One region of the Nitrospirillum bahiense genome, then DNA from elsewhere that is predicted to be linked to it. Evidence: riboswitches for the same ligand, from Rfam matches in the RefSeq annotation. Region 1 holds a riboswitch; each other region holds the start of a gene.
The links. Region 1 has a riboswitch for S-adenosylmethionine ahead of FBZ88_RS21225 (hypothetical protein). Riboswitches for the same ligand answer to the same signal wherever they lie in the genome.
Positions count from the first base shown of each region.

Region 1 (7,416 bases):
CCGACCTGTCGGCCTGGATGCTGGGCAACCTGGACCGCGACCTGTCGGTGGAGGAGTTGGCTACGCGGGTGAACCTCAGCCCCCGGCAGTTCCGGCGCCGCTTCACCGCCGCCCTGGGCCGTCCGCCCGCCGATTATGTCGCCGACCTGCGCCTGGGCGAGGCCTGCCGCCGCCTGGTGCAGCCAGGCGTGAGCGTGGAGACGCTGGCCGCCGCCGTCGGCTTCCGTAGCGCCGACGCCTTCCGCCGGGCCTTCCGCCAGCGCTACGGCGTGTCCCCCAGCCAATATCAGGCGCATTTCTCGCCGGCCGGCAGCAGCTGAGCCGTTTCATCCCACCCTGAACCACCGGAGGGCCCCATGGCCTGGTTTTCCCCTGCCCGCCGCCTCACGGCGGCGATGCCCCTGCTTTGCCTGCTGCTCACCCCGGCAACCGGGTCCGCCGCCACCGACAGTCCCGCCCCCTTCGTTCCGCAATTCGACAAGGACGATCGACTGACCTTCCCTGCCGACTACCGCGACTGGGTCTATGTCACCACCGGCATCGACATGGCCTATGGCCCGGCCATGCGCATGGGCCATTCCATGTTCGACAACGTTTTCGTGAACCGTGAGGCCTACCTGGCCTTCAAACAGACGGGCACCTGGCCGGAGAAGACCACCTTCGTGCTGGAGGTGCGCGGCGCTGCGGACAAGGGCTCCATCAACAAGTCCGGCCATTTCCAGACCCCGGAGGTCATGGGGCTGGAGGTTCATGTGAAAGATACCGCCCGCTTCCACGACGACGGCTGGGGCTTCTATTCCTTCGACGCGGGCGAGGCGGCTCCCCCGCCCGCGGAGCAATTGCCGGTGGAGCAGAGTTGTTACAGCTGCCATCGGGACCATGGGGCGGTGGACACTACTTTCGTGCAATTCTATCCAACCCTGCGCCCCATCGCCGAGGCCAAGAAAACCCTCAGCGCCGCTTACCTGGCCGAAAAACCCTAGGTGGCGCCTGCTGCCGACCAAGGCGATCGCGGGCCGGGCCGTCCTTTCGGGCATATGTGACGTATTCTGACACGGCGCCGTTGCCGTCGTGTCGGGGATGGACTATCAGTGCGCTTCGGCAGATAAAAGCGCGGTCATGAAGCCCGGCCTGATCCCCCCCTTGGACCCGTCCCTTTCCGATTCTCCGCCAGCGGCGGCGGGAGGGTCGGCGCCATCCCGCACTGCGGCGCGGCCCCAGGACAGCACCCGGGAACGGCTGATCGACCAGGCGCACACCCTGCTGGCCCAGGGCGGCCTGAAGGCGTTGAGCGTCCGCAACCTGGCCGCTGCCGCCGGCCTATCCACCAGCGCCGTCCCCTATCACCTGGGCGACAAGGACAGCCTGACCCAAGCCGTGTTCCTGGCTGGGGCGGAGCGTGACCGTCAAGCTTGGGCCCAGTTCCGGGTGTCGCTCGGCGATGGCGGCCTGCCCGTCCACGCCCTGGCCGACGCGCTGGTGGTGCAGGCGCTGGACCTGTCGTCCCGCCAGGGCACCATCGAGTTGGTATGGTACGAGCTGATCCACCAGGCCCGCCATACCCCCGCCCTGCGCCCCATCCTGACGCAATGGTATGAGGAGCGGCGCGGCCGCTATCGCGACCTGTTTGCGCTGGCCGGCCTGCCCACCCATATCGCCGACATCATGACCCACTATCTGGTGGGCGACCGGTCCACCCTGCTGGTGGCCGGCGGCGCGTCGGGCTTCGCCCTGTCGGTGGTGGAGAACATCCGCCACCTATGCGACCCGGAAGAAGGCCGCAGCGCCCTGTGGCATGAGCGTCTGCGCCGTCCCGGCGGCGCAAGCGACGACGGCGGGGAACCGGTGGGCGAGACGGAGCGGCGCATCGTCGCCGCCGCCGTGGCCACCATCATCGACCAGGGCGTGGCCGCCGTGACCCATCGCGCGGTGGCGCAGCGGGCGGGCGTCTCCCTCTCCTCCACCACCTATTACTTCCGCTCGCGCGGCGACATCATCCGCCGCGCCTTTCAGTTCATCCATGAGGAGCTGCGGCGGGAAATCCCGACGGTGCATCGCGAACCGCCACCGCTGGACATCTTCCTGCGGGCCGTGGCCGACAACATGCTGACCCCGGTGGAAGGCGGGCGCATCGCCGGCCGCAACACCACCCACGCCATGGGCGACTTCGCGCTGGAGGCCTGCCGGGACGCCAGCCTCGTGCCGTTGTACCTGGCCTTCCGCCAGGGCCGCGGCTCCCGCATCCGCGCGGCTCTGGACTATGTGGTGGGACCGCAATCGTCCCTTTCCCCCTTCCAGGCGCAGATCGTCTCCACCTGGATGCAGGGGCGGGCGCAGATCCTGCACGCCATGGATGACCCGCCCGATGCCGCCGGCCCCGATATCGACGGTTACGCCGCCGAGATGATCGTCCTGATGCGCTACCTGCAGCCGGCGATGCCCAAGACCTGACAAGAAAAGACCTGACAAGAAAAGACCTGACAAGAAAGCCCTGACGTTAAAACGCCAGGCGCCCCAGGTGACGGCCGGCCAGAACCCAGGCGCGGGCGGCGGCCAACTGTTCGCCGTCCAGGACCCGCCGCAGATGGGTTATCCGGCGCGCCTGCTGCCGGCTTTCCAGCACCGTGTAGATATGGGTGTACACGCCGTGACGGCGGTGGACGACGGCGTAGGTGCGGGCGACACAATCCGGCACGCCGGCAAGGGGCATGCGCTCTTCCCGCAGCAGATGCACGGCATCCCCGGGACGGCTGCTGATGCCCGGTGAGGTGCCCAAAGGCAGCGTGGGCGAATCTTCCTCCGCCTGCGTAACGGTACTGGGCGGATTCAGCGGGAAAGCGGCGGGAATATGCACGGGATGTACACTCCAGACGGAGCTGACCCGGCATGACGCGACCATACGCTGCGACCCACTTGGTTGCCGCCGCCCGGGAACCGGGGGCCGCCACATCTCCGCGCGAACGCGGAAACCACCTTGCCTGGGCTGGCAGGTTGGTGCGGGACGCCGGCCCCGCTCCTGATGCAACAGTGCCGGCACGAACACCGACGCGTTGTGGATACCCGCAACCGTCAGCCCTGGCAAGCGGCCATTTGGGCATGACGGCCCCAGTCGTCCGGCGTCCAGTGCGGCGCCAACACCAGGGCGCGGCCAGTGGCGACGATGTCGCCGTCCCGCCCGCTGTCATGAATACGGCACACCGTGGCCAAGTCCACCAGCCGCTTTTTGGGTCGCAGGCGGGTGATGGCCACAGTGGCGGACAGCGCCGCATCCAAGGGCACCCGGCGCCAGAACACCGTGTCTTGCTTCAGGTAGTTGGTGCCCGGCCCCGGCAGGCGGACGCCCAGCAGGAAGGAGAAGAGGCTCAGCACCAGCGGCTCGCGCAGGCGTTGGCCGGTCAGGCGCTCATAAAGCGCCAGATCCTGGTCCGCGTACAGGCGGGTAACGTGGGCGGCGGCGCCCGGCGGCGGCTCACGCCAGTCCTCATCCGGCGCCAGCGGCGCCAGGGTGGCCACCCCGTCACACACGACCTGGCCGTCCGTCCGCCGCTGGGCCACCAGACGCACGTGGGCGCTGTCTTGCGGATCGGCGCGGAAGGTCAGCACCTCGTCCGCGTACGCGGGGGCGGGGAAGGTCACGGCCAAGCGGGCCAGGGGCTGGCCGGGCTGCGCGTCGGCGGCCAGGCCGCGCAGCAGGGCGCACAGCAGGGCGCCGTGGGCCACAGTGCGGCCGAAGCGGGTGCGGGCCGCATGGTCCGGGTCCACATGAATGGGGTTGTCATCGCCCGACAGCCGGGCGAAGGCGTGGAAGTCATCCTGGCTCAGGGTGCGCGTGAGGATCACGAGGCCAGATCCAGGCCCGGCGGCGGCACCAGACGGTGCTTCTGGATCTTGCCGGCGGCGGTGCGGGGGAAATCCTCCACCAGCACGAACCGGCGCGGCACCTTGTAGCCGGCCAGCAGTCCCCGGCAATGCCTGGCCAGGCTGTCAATGTCGGTGCCGGGCTGGGCGCGGACATGGGCATGCCCCACCTCCCCCCACACCGGGTCGGGCACGGCCACCACCGCAACCTCCAGCACGCCGGGATGGCGCAGCAGGGCGTTCTCCACCTCCACCGGATAGACGTTCTCCCCGCCCGAGATGAACATCTCCTTCAACCGCCCCACGGGGTAGTAATAGCCGTCCTCGTCCTGGCGCACCAAGTCGCCGGTGCGCAGCCAGCCGTCCGGGGAAAAGGCGGCGGCGGTGGCCGCCGGCTGGCGCCAATAGCCGGGTGTCACCGCGGCCCCCTTCACCCACACCTCGCCCACGTGGCCGGCGGGCACGTCCCGCCCGGCCCCGTCCACCACGCGCACGCGGCATAGGATCTGCGGCTTGCCGATGGAGCCCACCTTGGCGGCAGCCCCAGCCGGGTCGTTCAGGAACAGGGTGGGCCCCGTCTCCGTCATGCCCATGCCGTTGCACACGACCGCGCCGCGCTCAATGAAGCGGCGGGCCAGCGCATCCTCCAGCGGGGCGCCGCCGCAGGCCCAGCGCCGCACAGCGCCCAAGTCCGTGCTCCTGAAGCGGGGATGCAAAGCCAACTGGCGATAGACGGCGGGCACGCCGAAGAAGGTGGTGATGCGGCCCTCGGCGATCAGATCCAGGACAGCGCCGGCGTCGAATTGCGGCTGCACCAGCACCTCGCCCCCCGCCATCAGCAGCGGCAGGGTGTGCAGGTTGATACCAGCGGTGTGGAACAGCGGCAGGTAGTTCAGGGTGCGGTCGTTCTCCGACAAATCCACGCCCTGGCGCAGGTTGACGTAGTTCGCCATGGCCATGCCGTAGGTGTAGAGCACGGCCTTCGGCTCCCCCGTCGTGCCGGAGGTGTAGAGCAGGTACCAGACATCGTCGGCCGGCCAGACTTCGCGGGAGGGCAACGACGGCTGCTTCGCCACCCGGTCCTCGAAATCATCGTCCAGATCGACAGGGGCCAGATCGACATGGGCCAGCCCGCCGGCCAGGGCTTGGGCCGTAGCTCTGTCCTCGGCCCCATGGAACAGCAGCCGGGGTTGGCAATCGGCCAGCACGGGAGCCAGTTCCGCCGCCGGCATGCGCCAATTCAGCGGCACCAACAGGCAGCCCAGCTTGGCGCAGGCGAACAGCAGCGTGAAGAAGTCCGGCCGGTTGCGGCACAGCACCGCCACCCTGTCACCGGGTTCGGCGCCCAGAGCGGCCAGCAGGCTGGCGGCACGCGCGGCGCGATCGTCCAGGCCGGCATAGGTCAGCGCCCCGGCAGCGGACCCAACCGCGGTGAGGTCCACCAGGGCCCTGCGGTCCGGCGACAGCCGGGCGCGCTGCGCCGTCAGGTCGAACAGATCCCACATGGTTTGGCGCCAGGCGCCCTGCTCCCTCATCGTTCCGGTTCAGAAATGATCCAGGCAACTTAAGGCTTGGTTACTTACGGCTTCAGCCCCCGGGCGATAAAGTCGGCCGCCTCCGCCGCGACCTCCGCCGCCGGGCGGTCATCGCCCCAGACGGCGTAGCGTTGGCCGATGAAAACGCTGACGCCGATCAAGGCCCAGGCCCGCACCTCCACGTCGCCCTCGCGGATTTCCCCCCGTTTCTTGGCCGACTCCAAATTATTGATATAGCCGTCGGCGAACACCTGATAGTAGCGCCGGTAGGCATCCTCGGCAACGAACTGCGCCTCCATCACGATGCGGTAGAGGTTGCGGTGCGCGCGCACGAACTCGATGAACGCCTCCAGTCCCAGGCGTTCCGCCGTCAGCCGGTCAGGCGCGTGGGCCACCCGCTCCGCGATCCAGCGGCGGGTCAGCGCGCCCATATCCTCCACCAGCGCGCGGAACAGCGATTCCTTGCTGTCGAAGTAAGTGTAGAAGGTGCCCAGGGCCACGGCGGCGCGCTGGGTGATGCCGCTGACCGATGCCTCGTGGAAGCCACGCTCACCGAATTCCAGGGCGGCGGCGTCCAGCAGTTTGCGCAAAGTACGCTTGCCCCGCTCGGTACGCGGCGTCTTGTCGGCGGCCGCTTCCCCAGGCGCCGCCTCGGTCTCAGGGCCCTCGCCCACGCCGCCCTGCGTCATGGCATCGGTTTCGCCATCGCCGGCAGCCCGCTTCGCCGCCTCGGGTGAACGCGCCATGCCCCAACCTCCCTCTCTCGTTTTCTAGAACTTGAACGTTGACTCAACTTTCATCTTACGGCAAGCATGACGGCGGGAGGATGATCCGCCGACGCTACCGTCGGTGGATACCACGAAGCGCGGAAAACACCGATGCACGAACTGGGGCGACAGGCCGGGACCCGGCCACGCGGGGAAGACTCACGCCCGCTGATACCGGCTGACGGGGGCCTGATGGCCTATCGTCTGGCTGGCACGGGCCGCCCTCTGGTGCTGCTGCACGGCTGGGCCACCCATGGCGGCTTCTTCGCACCCCAGGTCACGGATCTGGCAGCCTCGTTCCAGGTGCTGGCGCCGGACCTGCCCGGCCACGGCGCTACCCCAGCCACCCACCCCACCGTGCGGGACCAGGCGGATGCGCTGCGTGCCCTGCTGAACGCCCTGGACCTGCGGGGTACCCTGCTGGTCGGCTGGTCCATGGGGGCCATGGTGGCGTGGCGCGCTCTACTGGACGGCGCCCGGGAGCGGGTGGCCGGCCTGGTGGTGGTGGATATGAGCCCGCGCCTGTGCAACGACGCCGGCTGGCCCTGGGGCCTTCGGGGCGCGGTCCAGGCGCGCGGGCCCCAAGCCGCCCGCCTGCTGGCCACCGACTGGGCCGCGTTCGCGCCCCGCATCGCCCGGCGCATCTTCGCCGCCGGCAGCCCGCACACTAGCCTGCGCCGCTGGGTGGAAGGAGAGGTTGCGCGATGCGATGCCGAAGCCATGGCCTCCCTGTGGCTGGATCTGCTGGCTCAGGATTTCCGGGCCGACCTGGGCCAGTTGGACTTGCCCACGCTGATCCTGCGCGGGGGGCTGAGCCAGCTCTATCCCGCCGGCACGGCCGATTGGCTGGCAGCGGCCCTGCCCCAGGCGCGACAGGTCACGTTCGCCGCCTCCGGCCATGCGCCGCATCTGGAGGAACCGCAGCGCTTCAACGAGATCATCACCGGCTTCGCCGCCGGCCTGCCGCCCTGAGGGGTTGGGTGGGGAACGGCGATCAACGGACGAAAGAACGGGCCCATGAACGGGGCCATGGACGGGAGGGCAAAGGGAATGAGCAAGGCTGCACGCTGGTTGTTGGGCGTTTCGGTCGCGGGTCTGATGCTGGGGGATGTGGCGTGGGCGCAACAGGCCGCCGACCCCGCCACCGACAGCGACGTGCTGCAAGAGGTAGTGGTGACGGCCCGCCGCCGGGCGGAAAACCTGAAGGATGTGCCGGTGGCGGTCACCGCCATTTCCGCCGACCAGTTGCAGGCCCA
Region 1 covers NZ_VITO01000016.1:70,328-77,743, forward strand. Annotated here, with positions in the region: gene FBZ88_RS21210 (GlxA family transcriptional regulator) at 1-320, shown strand, start outside; gene FBZ88_RS21215 (cytochrome P460 family protein) at 357-983, shown strand; gene FBZ88_RS21220 (TetR/AcrR family transcriptional regulator) at 1,120-2,451, shown strand; gene FBZ88_RS21225 (hypothetical protein) at 2,498-2,854, opposite strand; SAM-I-IV-variant riboswitch at 2,904-3,028, opposite strand; gene FBZ88_RS30580 (MaoC/PaaZ C-terminal domain-containing protein) at 3,070-3,840, opposite strand; gene FBZ88_RS21240 (AMP-binding protein) at 3,837-5,393, opposite strand; gene FBZ88_RS21245 (TetR/AcrR family transcriptional regulator) at 5,438-6,139, opposite strand; gene FBZ88_RS21250 (alpha/beta fold hydrolase) at 6,353-7,132, shown strand; gene FBZ88_RS21255 (TonB-dependent receptor) at 7,211-7,416, shown strand, end outside.

Region 2 (7,416 bases), on a different contig from region 1:
GCCGGCCTGGTGCGCCAGGCGCTGATCCGCACCGCCGGCGGGCCGGTGATGTGCGGCACCGGCCTGCGCCTCTGCCCGGCCGGCAAAGCCGGTTGCCCGCAGCCCGCCTCGGGGGCATAAGGGGCGCCAAGACCTCAAAGACAGGGCAGGGCGCATCCCCATGTACCTTTGGATCAAGGCCATCCACGTCATCGCCGTCATTTCCTGGATGGCGGGGCTTTTCTACCTGCCGCGGCTGTTCGTCTACCACTGCGACGCGCCCGCCGGATCCGCCCAGTCCGAGACCTTCAAGGTCATGGAGCGGCGTCTGCTGCGCGTCATCATGAACCCGGCCATGATCCTGACCTGGGCCTGTGGCCTAGCCATGATCACCTTGGATCCGGGACTGCTGAAGGGGGCCGGCTGGCTGCACGCGAAGTTGTCGCTGGTGGTGCTGATGACCGTCATGCACATGGCCATGGCCCGCTGGCGCCGCGCGTTCGCGGAGGATCGCAACACCAAATCCCCGCGCTTCTTCCGCATGGCCAACGAGGTGCCGACCCTGCTGATGATCCTGATCGTCATCCTGGTCATCGTCAGGCCGTTCTAACCGGCCATGACGGGTGCGGGCCTGTTAGCACCCCGTTTAAGTTCCAGTGTGTACCTGGGATATTTAGTCCTAGATCGAATGTGCCCGGGGCATCCGGGTCTTTTTGCTTTGACTTGGGCTCGGGTCCTGTACTAATCCTGAAACAGGTCAAGGCCCGTAACGTCGGGATGATCTCGAGTCGCCCCGTCATCCGGGCGCCTGACTCGTGAGGCATCCCCGCCCCCCTCCCCGGGATGGGCGCAGCGAGGCCAATTTCCCCGAACTTCCCCTCCCGGTGTCGCCGTTCTTTTTCCCTGGTGATGCCATCCTTCCACCCTACACACCCTATTCCATGAGTCTGGGGCCGGCGGCCAAGCCGTCGTCATCACTCCCAGGGCTCTCGACAGGACGAAGATGAATCTCCAAGAGTTAAAGGCCAAGTCGCCCGCCGAGCTGCTGGCGTTCGCGGAAGAGCTGCAGATCGAAAACGCGGGCACCCTGCGCAAGCAGGACATGATGTTCGCCATCCTGAAGCAGCTGGCCGAAAACGACGTCCCGATCTTCGGCGAAGGCGTGCTGGAGGTTCTGCAGGACGGATTCGGTTTCCTGCGCTCGCCCGAGAGCAACTACCTGCCCGGTCCCGACGACATCTACGTCAGCCCCAGCCAGGTGCGCCGCTTCGGCCTGCGCACCGGCGACACGGTGGAAGGCCAGATCCGCTCACCCAAGGATGGTGAGCGCTATTTTGCCCTGCTGAAGGTTGGTTCGATCAACTTCGACCACCCCGACAAGGTGCGTCACCGCATCAACTTCGACAACCTCACTCCGCTCTATCCGGAAGAGCGGCTGAAGCTGGAAATCGAGGATCCGGTCCGCAACAAGAAGGACATGACCACCCGGGTCATCGACCTGGTGGCCCCGCTGGGCAAGGGCCAGCGCGCCTTGATCGTGGCGCCGCCCCGTACCGGCAAGACGGTGATGTTGCAGAACATCGCACACTCCATCGCCACCAACCATCCCGAGGTCTACCTCATCGTCCTGCTGATCGATGAGCGTCCGGAAGAAGTGACCGACATGGCCCGCTCCGTCCGGGGCGAGGTCATCAGCTCCACCTTCGACGAGCCGGCGACCCGCCACGTCCAGGTGACGGAGATGGTGCTGGAGAAGGCCAAGCGCTTGGTGGAGCACAAGCGCGACGTCGTCATCCTGCTGGACAGCATCACCCGCCTGGCCCGCGCCTACAACACGGTGGTGCCGTCTTCCGGCAAGGTGCTGACCGGCGGTGTGGACGCCAACGCCTTGCAGCGGCCCAAGCGCTTCTTCGGCGCCGCCCGCAACATCGAGGAAGGCGGCAGCCTGACCATCATCGCCACCGCGCTGATCGACACCGGCTCGCGCATGGACGAGGTCATCTTCGAAGAGTTCAAGGGTACCGGCAACTCGGAAATCGTCCTTGACCGCAAGCTGTCGGACAAGCGCGTCTTCCCGGCCATCGACATCCAGAAGTCGGGCACTCGCAAGGAAGAGCTGCTGGTGGAAAAGGGCACCATGGCCAAGATGTGGATCCTACGCCGTATCTTGAACCCGATGGGGGCCACCGATGCGGTGGAATTCCTCATCGACAAGCTCAAGCAGAGCAAGCAGAATTCCGAATTCTTCGAGAGCATGAACCAGTAAGAAGAATTCCAGTATCGATATCAAGGGCGCCATTGCTGTGCGGTGGCGCCCTTTTTATTGTCAGTAAAAACACTGTTTTGAAAATGAACCGCGAATTAACCAAGATCCACGGTTTTCCGTGGTTTCATCGGCTTAATTGAGAACTAGTCACATTCCATTACGTTCGATAAGAAATTTCTGCTTGCGCAACCCTTGCCAACGCTGAAAAAAGGTTCAAATAGCAGGGGTTATTGGTCTATCCTTTTGGATAGAGCAACCGCGGGGGTCGTCTCACATGCGCTTACTGATTGCCGATGACCATGGTCTGGTGCGCGACGCGTTGTCGTCCCACATCGAAAGACAGGCGCCGGGCGCGGTCGTCGTAGGGGCCGCCAGCGTGGATGAGGCCGTCGTCGCCCTGCGGCAGGACAAGGCCATCGACCTGCTGATCCTGGATCTGCGCATGCCGGGGATGAACGGACTGGACGGCCTGCAGCGCGTGCGTACCGAGTTCCCCCTGCTGAAGGTGGCGCTGATGTCGGGCTTGGCCCGGCCGGATGAGATCCGGGGCGCCTTTACCCGGGGCGCCGTCGGCTTCCTGCCCAAGACCCTGAGCGCCACGGAATTGCTGTCCGCCATCCAGACCATGCTGGCGGGTGAGCGGTTCATCCCGGCCGATGTCAACACCGCCGACACGGCCGACGGCGCCAGCTTCACCCGGCGTGAGCGCGAGGTGCTGGACTATCTTCTGCAGGGCCGCTCCAACAAAGAAATCGCGCGCTCGCTGGAACTGGAAGAAGTGACGGTGAAGCTGCACGTGCGGGGCATCTGCCGCAAGCTGGGGGCCAAGAACCGCACCCAGGCGGTGATGCGCGCGGTGGAGATGGGTATTGCCAGCTGACGGCAAGGGGGATGCCGAGGGCCGGCTGGTTCCCGCCACCTTCCTGCATGACCTCAACAACCTGCTGACGGCCATTCACGGCTATTCCACCCTGCTGGCGGCGGATCTGCCCGCCGGCGGGCAGGAACAGGACTTCGCCGCCCGTATCCTGGCCGCAGCGGAAGAGGCGCGGCAGCTGGTGGCCAGGGTGCCACGCAAGCGCCCCGTCTCCACCCTCCGGGTTCTGCTGGTGGGTGGCGCGCTGGCCCGTCTGGCCGGCGCCTTGGAAACCCTGGGGCTGGAGGTGACGCTGGCCGCCACGGCGCGCGAGGCGCAGGGCGCGCTGAAGGCCAGCACCAGCGATTGGGATGTGGTGGCCGGCACGGCTGAAACCCTGTCCAGCCTGGGCGCTCACGGCCTGCCCCTGGCGGCCGTACCCGCCGGCGCCGACGCCGTGACGGTGGACGCGCTTATTCGCGCGGCGCGCGGCTGAAAGCCCAAAAGAAAACCGCCCGGGCCGTGGGGCGCCGGGCGGCTCTCCTGATCAGTGGCTGGCCGTGGATCAGGCCTGGGCCATGTCTTCCGGCTTCTCCGACGCCAGCACCTGGCGGCGATAGAGGTCCACGAAGTCCAGGGGCTGCAGCATCAGCGGCGGGAAGCCGCCATCGCGAACGGCATCCGACACGATGGAACGGGCGAAGGGGAACAGCAGGCGCGGCGCCTCGATCAGCAGCACGGCGCGGGTCTGGTCCAGCGGCATGGGCGGCATGGAGAAGATGCCGGCGTACGACAGCTCGACGATGAAGGCGGTGCGGCCCTCGTGGCTGGCCTCGGCACGGATGTTCAGCGCCACCTCGTGCACGTTCTCCGCCACGTTGCGGGCCTGCACGTCGACCTGCAGGTCGACCTTGGGCTGCTGGGCGTTCATCAGGCTGGCCGGGGCGTTCGGGTTCTCGAACGACAGATCCCGGACGTACTGGGCATTGACCACCAGCGGCAGCATGCCGGCGCCTTCAGTGGCGGTGGCGCCATTGCCGCCGTCGGTGCTCCCATTGGGGGCGGCGCCGTTCAGGCTGGTCTCATCGGACATAGGTCTGGGACTCCCGGTAAAAGCAAATCAGCTATTCCGCCGACGCGGACTGACGCGCGCGGGACTAGCACGGAAGCGGCCGGCCGGCAACCGGGCATTATGGCCGCAGGTACCAAGGAGCCGTCCGGCTGCTTGGCTCAAGGTCATCACCCTGCCGCACTTCGAATCTAAGATGCTCTTCTGGCAGCCTACCACCGTCTAGGATAGGATCAGCCAATGAACCGGGATGATGTCATCGCCGTATTGCGTGCGCACGAGTCCGATCTTCGGCGTCGTGGAGTTCTGCACGCAACCCTGTTTGGCTCCGTTGCCCGAGGCGATAACGGCCCGGACAGCGACATCGACATTATGGTGGACCTGGATCCCGATGCACAGATCGGCATCTTCGATTATGTCGGTATCAAGCAGGCCATCGAGGGGTTGTTCCCCGTGCCGGTGGACGTGGTCAACCGGAGAGCGCTGAAATCCTTCGTTCGACCCTTGGCCGAAGGGGATGCCGTTCATGTCTTTTAAGGCGGGCGATTCCGCGCGGTGGCTCGAGGACATCCTGGGACGTATTGCCTTGGCCGAGCAGTTCGTCGCTGGCCGCCCCTATCACGCCTTTGCGGATGATGTGCAAACGGTCTACGCCGTGATCCGTTGCTTGGAGATCATCTCTGAGGCTTCCCGGCGCCTGCCAGAAGGCATGAAGGCTAGTCATCCGGAAATCCCGTGGAAACAGATAGCCGGGGCTGGAAACATCTATCGTCATGATTATGAAGAAGTGGCGGCGTCGCTGGTCTGGAAAACGCTCCAGGTGGATCTACCCATCTTGAAGGCCTTCGCTGAGCAGGAACTGGCTGCATTGTCGCGATGACAAGGTGGCCGTTGACGCTTCCCCGCGGGCCGGCCTACAACCAGAGTCCGTGGTGATTTGCTGACCGGCTTGCAGACCACGTTAAACAAGCTGCTAAAAGGTCGGGCCGTACATAAGGTACACCGACCACGCTGCCGCCCTTTGCCGGTCGCGGTTGCCTTATCGGAGTGACGGCCATGGGCCAGACGCCTGACAATCCCAGTTCCCCGGCCACCTTGCGCCCCCGCACCCAGCTGGTGCACGGCGGCACCCGCCGCAGCGGCTTCGAGGAAACCTCCGAAGCGCTGTTCCTCACCTCGGGCTTCATCTACGGCAGTGCCGAGGAGGCCGAGGCCGCCTTCGTCAACGACGGCTCGCGCTTCGTCTATTCCCGCTTCCGCAACCCCACCGTGGCCATGCTGGAGGAACGGCTGGCCGGCTATGAGGGCTTCGCCCGTTGTATCGCCACGGCCAGCGGCATGGCCGCCGTCAATCTGGCGGTCATGGGCCTGCTGAAGGCCGGCGACCGGGTGGTGGCGCCGCACGCGCTGTTCGGCTCCTGTCTCTACATCATCAAGGATCTGGCGCCGCGCTACGGTATCCAGTGCACCTTGGTGGAGGGCACCGACCTGAAGCAGTGGGAGGAAGCGCTGTCCACCCCAGCCACCGTCGTCTTCCTGGAAAGCCCCAGCAACCCCACCATGCAGGTGGTGGACGTGGCGGCCGTGGCCGACCTGGCGCACAAGGCCGGCGCCCGCGTGGTGGTCGACAACGTCTTCGCCACCCCGGTGCTGCAGCGCCCCAAGGACATGGGCGCCGACGTGGTCGTCTATTCCGCCACCAAGCATATCGATGGCCAGGGCCGCTGCCTGGGCGGTGCCGTGCTGTGCGATGACGAGGTGGCGGCCCTGATCTCCCCCGTCCTGCGCCACACCGGCCCGTCCATGAGCCCCTTCAACGCCTGGGTGCTGCTGAAGGGCCTGGAGACGCTGGAACTGCGCGTCAATGCCCAGGCGGCTTCCGCCCTGGCGCTGGCCCAATTCCTGGAAAGCCACCCGGCGGTGGAGACGGTGCTGTACCCCGGCTTGCCCAGCCACCCGCAGCATGAACTGGCCATGCGCCAGATGAAAGCCGGTGGCACCCTGGTCACCTTCGACGTCAAGGGCGGTAAGGCGGCGGCGTTCCGCCTGTTGAACGCGCTGAAGATCATCAAGATCTCCAACAACCTGGGCGACGCCAAGAGCCTGATCACCCACAACGCCACCACCACCCACCAGCGCCTGACCGATGAGGAAAAGGCCAAGGTGGGCATCAGCCCCGGCACCCTGCGTTTCTCCGTGGGGCTGGAGGACGCGGACGACCTGCGCGACGATCTGGCCGCCGGTCTGGCCGCCGCCGCCGGCTGAGGCGCTACTCCCAGGTGGGCACCCCGAGTGGGCCGCCCACCTGCGTGGCGACGTGGGCCCGGTCCCGTTAGCGTTGCTTAGACTTTGGATCGAGGGCCGGTTCCCACTTACTTTATGGACGCGACGAAGCGTTTCCCATAATGTTGCAGCGCACTATCGCGGCGCAACATAAGGGAGCGCTCACCATGCCGGATCGGCATATCCCTTACCCCACCGCCCCGCGTCCGGCCAAAAGGGCGGGCAAGGGGCGCATCGGCATGGTCATTCCCGGCACGCCGGAGGCCATGCATTTGAAACGGGCCCAGGTGGAACTGGACCGGGTGGCGACCCGGGTGCATGAGACCGCCTTCGCCTCAGCCCACACCATCACCGCGCGGCTGGGCCTGCTGGCCCAGACCGGTGGCGACCCGGTGGCGTTGGGCACCAATCCCGAATTCGAACGCATGGGCCGCGAAAAGGTCGAGGCCTTCACGGACTCCGCCCTGGCCCTGGTGGGGGGCATGCGCGCCTTCCACGATGCCTGGTGGCGCTGGCGCGACCACCAGGTCGATGCGCTGGGCGAATTCGCCCGCGCCGCCTGGTCATCCTGGCATCCGGGGGACTGGGTGACGGCGGAGCGCCGCCTGGTCACCTCCACCCTGCGCGCCGCCACCGGCGCCTTCACCCGTTTCAGCCATGCCACCAGTCGCCTGGGCGGCCTGGGCCTGGCACCCATCCACCGCGCCGCCTCGGCCAACGCCCGCCGTTTGTCGCTGGTCCCGCGCCTGCTGCCGCGCCGGGGCATGGAGGGGGCGGGATAAACCGGCGTAAAGCGCGCGCCCGAAGACAGGGAGGGGCGCGCGTCAGGACCAAGTCAGCCTGAAGCCTGAAAACGGAACAACAAGATCCGGGAGGCCGCCATGGGACATATGGGCAGGGGTGGAGGCACATCGGGAGCCGATGACGCCGCGGTGATCGACAAGAAAGCGCCTGGGTCCGGAA
Region 2 covers NZ_VITO01000034.1:4,898-12,313, reverse strand. Annotated here, with positions in the region: gene hemH (ferrochelatase) at 1-120, shown strand, start outside; gene hemJ (protoporphyrinogen oxidase HemJ) at 161-589, shown strand; gene rho (transcription termination factor Rho) at 983-2,245, shown strand; gene FBZ88_RS28985 (response regulator) at 2,520-3,125, shown strand; gene FBZ88_RS28980 (hypothetical protein) at 3,115-3,597, shown strand; gene secB (protein-export chaperone SecB) at 3,667-4,194, opposite strand; gene FBZ88_RS28970 (nucleotidyltransferase family protein) at 4,411-4,707, shown strand; gene FBZ88_RS28965 (HepT-like ribonuclease domain-containing protein) at 4,697-5,050, shown strand; SAM riboswitch at 5,090-5,167, shown strand; gene metZ (O-succinylhomoserine sulfhydrylase) at 5,227-6,435, shown strand; gene FBZ88_RS28955 (hypothetical protein) at 6,621-7,235, shown strand.
Region 2: another riboswitch for S-adenosylmethionine. It lies ahead of metZ (O-succinylhomoserine sulfhydrylase); the one in region 1 lies ahead of FBZ88_RS21225 (hypothetical protein).

Region 3 (7,416 bases), on a different contig from region 1:
GGTCGGCGAGGCCGGCCAGGGTCAGCCGTTCGGGCGTCAGGGTGTAATCGTCGGGTCCCAGCAGGCGGTTGTCCACGCGCACCGCCAGCAGTTCCAGTTCCTGGCCGTCCAGGTCCAGCGCGGCGGCGGCGTTCCCCGAGGCCGGCCCCGAGGCCGGCCCCGAGGCCGGATTGCGCCGCACGGACAGGGTGGAGCGGATGGTGGCCGCCTCTTCCCGCAAATCGACATGCAGGTCCACCGTGTCGATCAGCCACGCCGGCGGGGCGTAATCGCGAAGGTGGATGGCGTGGGGCGTGGCCGTGTCGAGGCGGCTGTCCATGGGGTGGGTTTCCGTTGGAATTATGGTTGGCGGCCAGGATAGGGGAGGGGGCCGCACGACGCCAACCCCCCTTCGTCCAGGGGGGCGATGGGGCATCCTGCGGGCGCCGGCGGTGACCCGAATCATCCGCCCTCCCCGGTTGGGCAGGGGGCCTGTCCTGATGACTTAGACGGGTATTTTGGGCAGGCCGCCTACGGCCTTAGGCTGTATCGTTCGGACATGAGCGGGAGAGGTAAGTCAGGGTAGGTCCCCGTGCAGGTCGTGCAGTCGGATCTGGTGGTGTTGTCGGTCGCGGGCGCCGTTGTGGCCGCCATCGCGCTGCTGGAAGTGCTGCGCCTAGTAATCGTGGACATCTACGAATGGGCGGCGAAATACCGTCGCATCAAATACGAGATCCAGCAGACCCGCCGTACCACGGAAAACCTGTGGGCGACCAACCGGGCCAACGCCGCCCTGCGCGACCGGCGCAACGCCGAGCGCTTCCGCCTCAACACCATCCTGCACCGCATGGAGCAGGAGCGCGAGGAGCTGGAGCGGCGGCGGGTGGAGGTGTGGCATGAGGTGGGTGACGCCACCCTGGACGACCAGCTCTATCTGGCGGATCTGAATTGCCGCAGCCTGATGGAACGGGCGGCGGCAGGGATGGAGGAGATCTGTCCCATCTGGCGCTACACCCACCGCGTCCGGGTATGGGCGGGGAATGAGCGGCAGGCCCGTTCCCGCCTTCTGCTGGCCTTCAGTCCCAAGGATGGCTTCACCGTCAACAATCTGCGCGCCGCCCAAGGCTTCAAGGCGGTGGCGGAGGCGGCGGCCGCCGGCCGGTCGGCGGCGCAGTCCCGCCTGGTGCGACCGCACCGGCGCATGGTGCGCTGATGACGGGCGGCTACAGCAACCTCAACTTCATGGTCTTCATCATCCTGGCCATCGGCGGGGCCTTCCTGGCCTTCTCCGTCCGCCGCATCCTGTTCAAGATCCGGGAAACGGAGCGGCGCATCGCCGCCACGGTGGATGAGAAGAACGAAGCCGCCGCCGACTTGCGGGTCGCCCGCCAGCAGGAAGAGCAACTGCTCCAGGCCCTGGAGGAGGGGGAGGAGGCGCTGCGCGAGATCGCGCGCCGGACGGAGGAGGTGCAGAACCGCATGGCGGTGCTGCGCCAGGCCACGCCCCGGCCGCTGAACCTGGTTTCCTTGGAGTGGGCGCAGGGCGACCACCTGTATGAGGCGCACCTGCGCAACGTGGTGGCGCCCCGCCATGTCGGCGGCCATGGGGGCCGCACCGCGGGCGGCATGGCCGAGGCCGGGGTGGTGCACGGCTACGCCCCCACCGAGGCCGATTTCCGCGCGCTGGTCACCAACCGCCTGGCCAATGAGGGTGGCTATATCATCAGCAGCGTGCTGCCCATCTCGCTGGGTGACGAGGGGCCCGCCCTTGACGGCGCCGGCGTCGCGCCGGTGGAACCGCCGGCGGAGGATGAGCCCCTTGGTGACTTGGTGGGAGGCGATGTGGCGGGGGATGGCGCGGCGGCGGAATCGCCGGCTCTCGCCGGGCCCAAGCCCCTGCCGGTGCGCCCGCCCGCCGCGATGCAGGGCATGCCACGCGGCATGGGCCTGACCCCCGCTCCGGTCGCCGGCGGCTGAGGCCGCGCGGGCCGCAGGTCCCGCTGGGCGATCATCCGGCGCCGAAGATCACCCATGCCACTGCAGCCGCCTCAGGGGGCTTGCGTCCGCCGCCGCCAGCGGTTATCCCTCTGCCCCGTGCATCAAGAGTTGAGCTGACGCTCAACGCCAACCTGCTGTACCCGGCAAGGTGGCGCTTCCCCCAGAGGGGAAGGATGTGGCCGATCCGGCAATGAACGGGAAGCAGCCACGTGAGTCCGTTTCGCTCTTGGTCGAGACTTGAGACCATGAAGGCTGCGTTCCCCATGACCACCGATACGCTACCCGCCCAATTCGCCGCCCAGCAGTTCGCGAGCGACAATTATTCCGGTGTCTGTCCGGAGGCCTGGGCCGCCATGGCGGAGGCCAACAGCGGGCACGCCGCCGCCTATGGCGAGGATGTGTGGACGGCGAAGGCCGCCGACGCCTTCCGCCAGCTGTTCGGCACCCCCTGCGACGTGTTCTTCGCCTTCAACGGCACGGCCGCCAACTCGCTGGCCCTGGCCTCGCTGTGCCAGTCCTACCACAGCGTCATCTGTTCGGCCTCCGCCCATGTGGAGACGGATGAGTGCGGGGCGCCGGAGTTCTTCTCCAACGGATCCAAGCTGCTGGTCGCGCAGACTGCGGATGGCAAGCTGACGCCGGATGCCATCCGGGCGCTGGCCACCGGCCGGTCGGACATTCATTTCCCCAAGCCCCGCGCCGTCACCATCACCCAACCGACGGAGACTGGGCAGGTCTACAGCCTGGATGAGATCCGCGCCATCTCCGCCGTCTGCCGTGACCTGGGCCTGCGCCTGCACATGGATGGCGCCCGCTTCGCCAACGCTTGCGCCAGCCTGGGCTGTTCCCCGGCGGAGATGACCTGGAAGTCCGGGGTGGACGTGCTGTGCTTCGGCGGCACCAAGAACGGCATGGCGGTGGGTGAGGCCATCCTCTTCTTCGACAGGGCCCTGGCGGAGGATTTCGATTACCGCTGCAAGCAGGCGGGCCAGTTGGCGTCCAAGATGCGCTTCCTGTCCGCCCCGTGGGTGCGCATGCTGGAAAATGGCGCCTGGCTGCGCAACGCCGCCCATGCCAACGCGGGGGCCCAGCGTCTGGTGGCGGGCCTGGCGGGGGTGCCGGGCGTGGCGCCCCTGTTCCCGGTGCAGGCCAACGCCGTGTTCCTGACAGCCCCGGCGGCGGTGCTGGAGGGCCTGCGGGCGCGCGGCTGGCGCTTCTACACCTTCATCGGCGGCGGCGCCCGCTTCATGTTCGCCTGGGATACCCAGCCGGAGCGGGTGGACCAGCTGGTGGCCGACATCCGCGACGTGGCCCACGCGGCCGCCGCGTAGGTTGCTTCTGACAAAGTGTGACGGGTCCTATACGGAAGATTTTATTTAAAATTTCGGATTTAGGGCCCGTTAACGGCTAATTGACCGTACAACCTTGAAGTGGACTTCCATACGATAGCGCGACCGCTCATTCCCCGACATCCGAGGCCCTGGTGCACATCGAGAAACCGGATCTGGTGATCATAGCCATCGTGGGCGCCATCCTGGCGGGGGTGGTGCTGCTGGAACTGCTGCGCCTGGTCATCAACGACGTCTATGAGATGATTGCCCGCCACGCCAAGGTGAAAAAGGAAATCGACCAGATCCGGCGCACGGCGGAAAAGGTGGCGGCAGCCAACCGGGATACCGCCCGGGTGCGCGATGCGCGCATCGCCCTGCGCTTTCGCGAGACCAGCAACCTCCAACGCCTGGAGAAGGAATGTGAGGAGTTCGAGCGGCGGCGGGTGGAGGTCTGGCACGATCTGGGCGGGCCCTCGGCCAGCGGCCTGGCGCTCTATTCCGCCGACATCAGCAACAGCGCGCTGACCAACGGCGTGGTCGCGGGCATGGAATCGATTTGCCCGCTGTGGCGTCACCTGCACCGTGCCCGCGTCTGGGCCCGCACGGAGATGGAGGCCCGCACCGCCCTGCAGCAGGAATTCGCCCTGGCCGACGGCTACAGCGTCACCAACGTGCGGCAGGTCCAGGGCTCGGGCGCTCCCGGCGCGCAGCGCGGCGTTGTGCGACCGAGCTGAGGCGACCCCTTGAGGAACACTATCCCATGATGCTGTCCGACGCCCTGGCGGAAGCCTACGCCAACCCCAGCCCCGGCCACGTCTGCGCCTTGGCGGTGGGCGGTGCCATCATGGCCTGGTCGCTGAAGCGGCTGATCACCGAGGTGCGCAAGACCGAGCGGCGCGTCAGCGCCGCGGTGGAGGAGCGCAACAAGGCGGCCGCCAGCCTGCGGCAGGCCCGCCTGCAGGAAGGGGAATTGCGCACCGCGCTGCAGGACCTGGATGGGGAGCTGGAGGAGATATCCGTCCGCGCCCGCGATGTCGAGGCCCGGCGCGGCACGCTGCAACAGGTCATCCCGCGCCACCTGAACCTGTTCTCCCAGGCCTGGTCGCAGGGCGACACCCTGTTCGAGGCGCGGATCAGTCTGGTGACGGGCCTGGGCGGTGGCAAGAGCGGCGCACGGGTCGTCCACGGCTACGCCGCCGGTCCCCGCGACTTCCGCAACAAGCTGATGGCCCGTTTCCCGCCCGCTTCCTATGTCGTGGTCGAGATGGCGGCCGTCGACCTGGGCGAGCTGGACATGGCCGTCAGCAATCTGGGCAGCGCCAACCAGCCCTGACCGGACCAGCCCTCAGCGCACAGGAAAAGGGCCGGCGATGGCCGGCTCTCCCCACGCGAACTGGTTTCGGGCGTGCCGCCGTCAAGCGGCGCGCAGTACCGACAGGAAGCCGTCCACCTGGGCGCGCAGGGCGCCAGCGTCGGTGGACAGGCGTTCGGCGGTGCCCAGCATCTGCGTCGCGGCGCCGCCGGTGTGGGTTGCGGCCTCGGTGACGCCGGAGATGTTGGAGGCGATCTCCGTGGTGCCCACGGCGGCCTGCTGGACGTTGCTGGCGATCTCCCGCGTGGCCGCACCCTGTTCCTCCACTGCCGAGGCGATGGTGCTGGCGATCTCGTTGATGCGGACGATGGTGCTGGTGATGCTGGTGATGGAGGTGGCGGCGTCGCCGGTGGCGGACTGGATGGCGGAAATCTGGGCGGAGATTTCCTCGGTCGCCTTGGCGGTCTGGTTGGCCAGGCTTTTGACCTCCGACGCCACGACGGCGAAGCCCTTGCCGGCGTCACCCGCCCGGGCGGCCTCGATGGTGGCGTTCAGGGCCAGCAGGTTGGTCTGGCCGGCGATGGTGGAGATCAGGGTCATGACCTCGCCGATGCGGTTGGCAGCCTGGACCAGGAACTCGACCTTGGCCTGGGTGCGGCTGGCTTCCTCGACCGCTTCGCCGGCGATGGCGGTGGAGCGGGTGACCTGCTGGCCGATCTCGTTGATGGAGGCGGTCAGCTGCTCGGCGGCGGCGGCCACGGTGTGCACGCTTTGCGAGGCTTCTTCCACCGCGCTGGCGGCGGAGGTTACCTGGCGGGTGGTCTGCTCGGCGGTGGCGGACAGGCTCTGGGCGGCCTGCTGCATCTCGGAGGAAGAGGTGGTGACGCCGTTGACCACGCCCATGACGGTGCGCTCGAAATCGCCGGCCAGGCGTTCCATGGCCTGGCGCTTCTCCGCCTCGGCGCGGGTCTTGGCCGCGGTCTGCTCGGCCTCCAGCCGGCGGACGGCCAGGGCGTTGTCCTTAAAGACCAGCAGGGCCTTGGCCAGCGCACCCACCTCGTCCCGGCGCTCCGCGCCCGTTACCTCCGTCTCCAGTCGGCCATCGGCGATCGCCCCCATGGCGGCCGTGACGCGGTTGATGGGCCGGACGGTCAGGAACAGCACGATGACGGCAGTCAGGCCAAAGGCCAAGGTCAAGCCCGCCCCCGCCATGGTCAGCAGGGTGGAATTCAGGTGGTCTGCCAGCGCCTCCGCATCCCGTTTCGCCTGGGCGAGTTCCGCCCGGTTGCGCTCCACCCGCTCCTTGAACGCCGCCACCAGGTTCTGGCGAGCCTCCCGGGCGGGCCCGAGGGAGATTTTGATGGCGACGTCATTTTCATTTTTTATGCCGGCCTGCACGGACGGCTCATTGGCGTCCGCGTATGCTTGGAAAAGCTGTTTCAGGTGTTCGTTGATCTGGCGCCGCTCCGGTGTATCGGCTACGGCGATCAGCTTATCGATGTTGGCCGCCGCGGTCGCCATATCCGATCGGTAACCCTTTAAGAACAGAGCATTATTTTCGTCCGAGGTCACCAAGATCAGGTTCTTGGCCGCGATGGAGGCGCTGTTCAGCAGCGCTTCCGTTTCCAGGACCAGGGTCAGGCGCGCGGCGGAAACATCCACAACGTGGGTGGTGGTGTCGCGCAGGCGCACCAGCCCGTTTTCCGCCAGCGTGACCAGGCCAATGGACACGAGGGCGATCATGCCAAGCGGCACGGTCAGTTTGAGAACCAGCTTCAGGTTAGCGAACCAGCGGATCATCGAAATTCTCCTACGCGATGTACCCCGGAAAGGATGCGTCAACCTGCCGCACTGGTGCTTAACGACACCTTAATGATGAAGACTTGATGAAGTGATCATGGCCTATCTTTCGTATATATCGATGGTGTGGAAAGGAGAATGTACCGATATGTATGATAACGCGGCTCAATGATGATCATTAGTATTGGAAAATGAGAATGAATATCAATTTATATTAACTATTCATGCTAATGGAATAATTCTTCGGCTGAACTATCCTTGCCAGCCGACGCCTGGAGGGGTTCGCGGTGGATAGCAAAAGGGCGCGGCGGGCTTTCACGCCCATCCGCGCCCCTGGCGCCCGTCTGGTGACCGATCTGAAGTCGCGTTGGCGGAGGTGCCCCGCCGGTCAGACCGTGAAGCTCTCGCCGCAGCCGCAGCGGCCCTTCTCGTTCGGGTTGGTGAAGACGAAGCCCGACTGGAACTTGTCCTCCTGGTAGTCCATCTCCGTGCCCAGCAGGAACATGGTGGACGCGGGGTCCAGCAGCAGGGTGACCCCCTTCTCCTCCACCACTTCCTCGAAGGGCTTCTTGGCGTCGGCGTATTCGACGAAATAGCTGAGACCGGAGCAGCCGCGCGCCTTCACGCCGACGCGCAGGCCCACGGCCGGCGTCTCACGCTGGGCCATGATCTCCTTGACGCGGGTCGCGGCGGCGTCGGTCAGACTCATCGCTTTCGGGCGTTCCATGCGGCTCATGATTCTCTCCACACGTCAGAACATATTGAGGGCGACGCGCGCCTCGTCGGACATCAGGCTGGGGTTCCAGGCGGGTTCCCAGACCAGGTTCACGATCACATCCTTCACGCCGTCGACGCTGCCGACGACGCCCTGCACCTGGCCCGGCATCTCGCCCGCCACGGGGCAGCCGGGGGCGGTCAGGGTCATGTCGATCTCGACCTGGCCTTCCGCGTCGATGTCGCAGCGGTAGATCAGGCCCAGCTCATAGATGTTCACCG
Region 3 covers NZ_VITO01000012.1:135,900-143,315, forward strand. Annotated here, with positions in the region: gene pepN (aminopeptidase N) at 1-319, opposite strand, end outside; gene FBZ88_RS18105 (hypothetical protein) at 572-1,192, shown strand; gene FBZ88_RS18110 (hypothetical protein) at 1,192-1,956, shown strand; SAM-I-IV-variant riboswitch at 2,071-2,182, shown strand; gene FBZ88_RS18115 (threonine aldolase family protein) at 2,241-3,308, shown strand; gene FBZ88_RS18120 (hypothetical protein) at 3,461-4,042, shown strand; gene FBZ88_RS18125 (hypothetical protein) at 4,069-4,641, shown strand; gene FBZ88_RS18130 (methyl-accepting chemotaxis protein) at 4,723-6,420, opposite strand; gene FBZ88_RS18135 (HesB/IscA family protein) at 6,809-7,156, opposite strand; gene FBZ88_RS18140 (SUF system Fe-S cluster assembly protein) at 7,172-7,416, opposite strand, start outside.
Region 3: another riboswitch for S-adenosylmethionine. It lies ahead of FBZ88_RS18115 (threonine aldolase family protein); the one in region 1 lies ahead of FBZ88_RS21225 (hypothetical protein).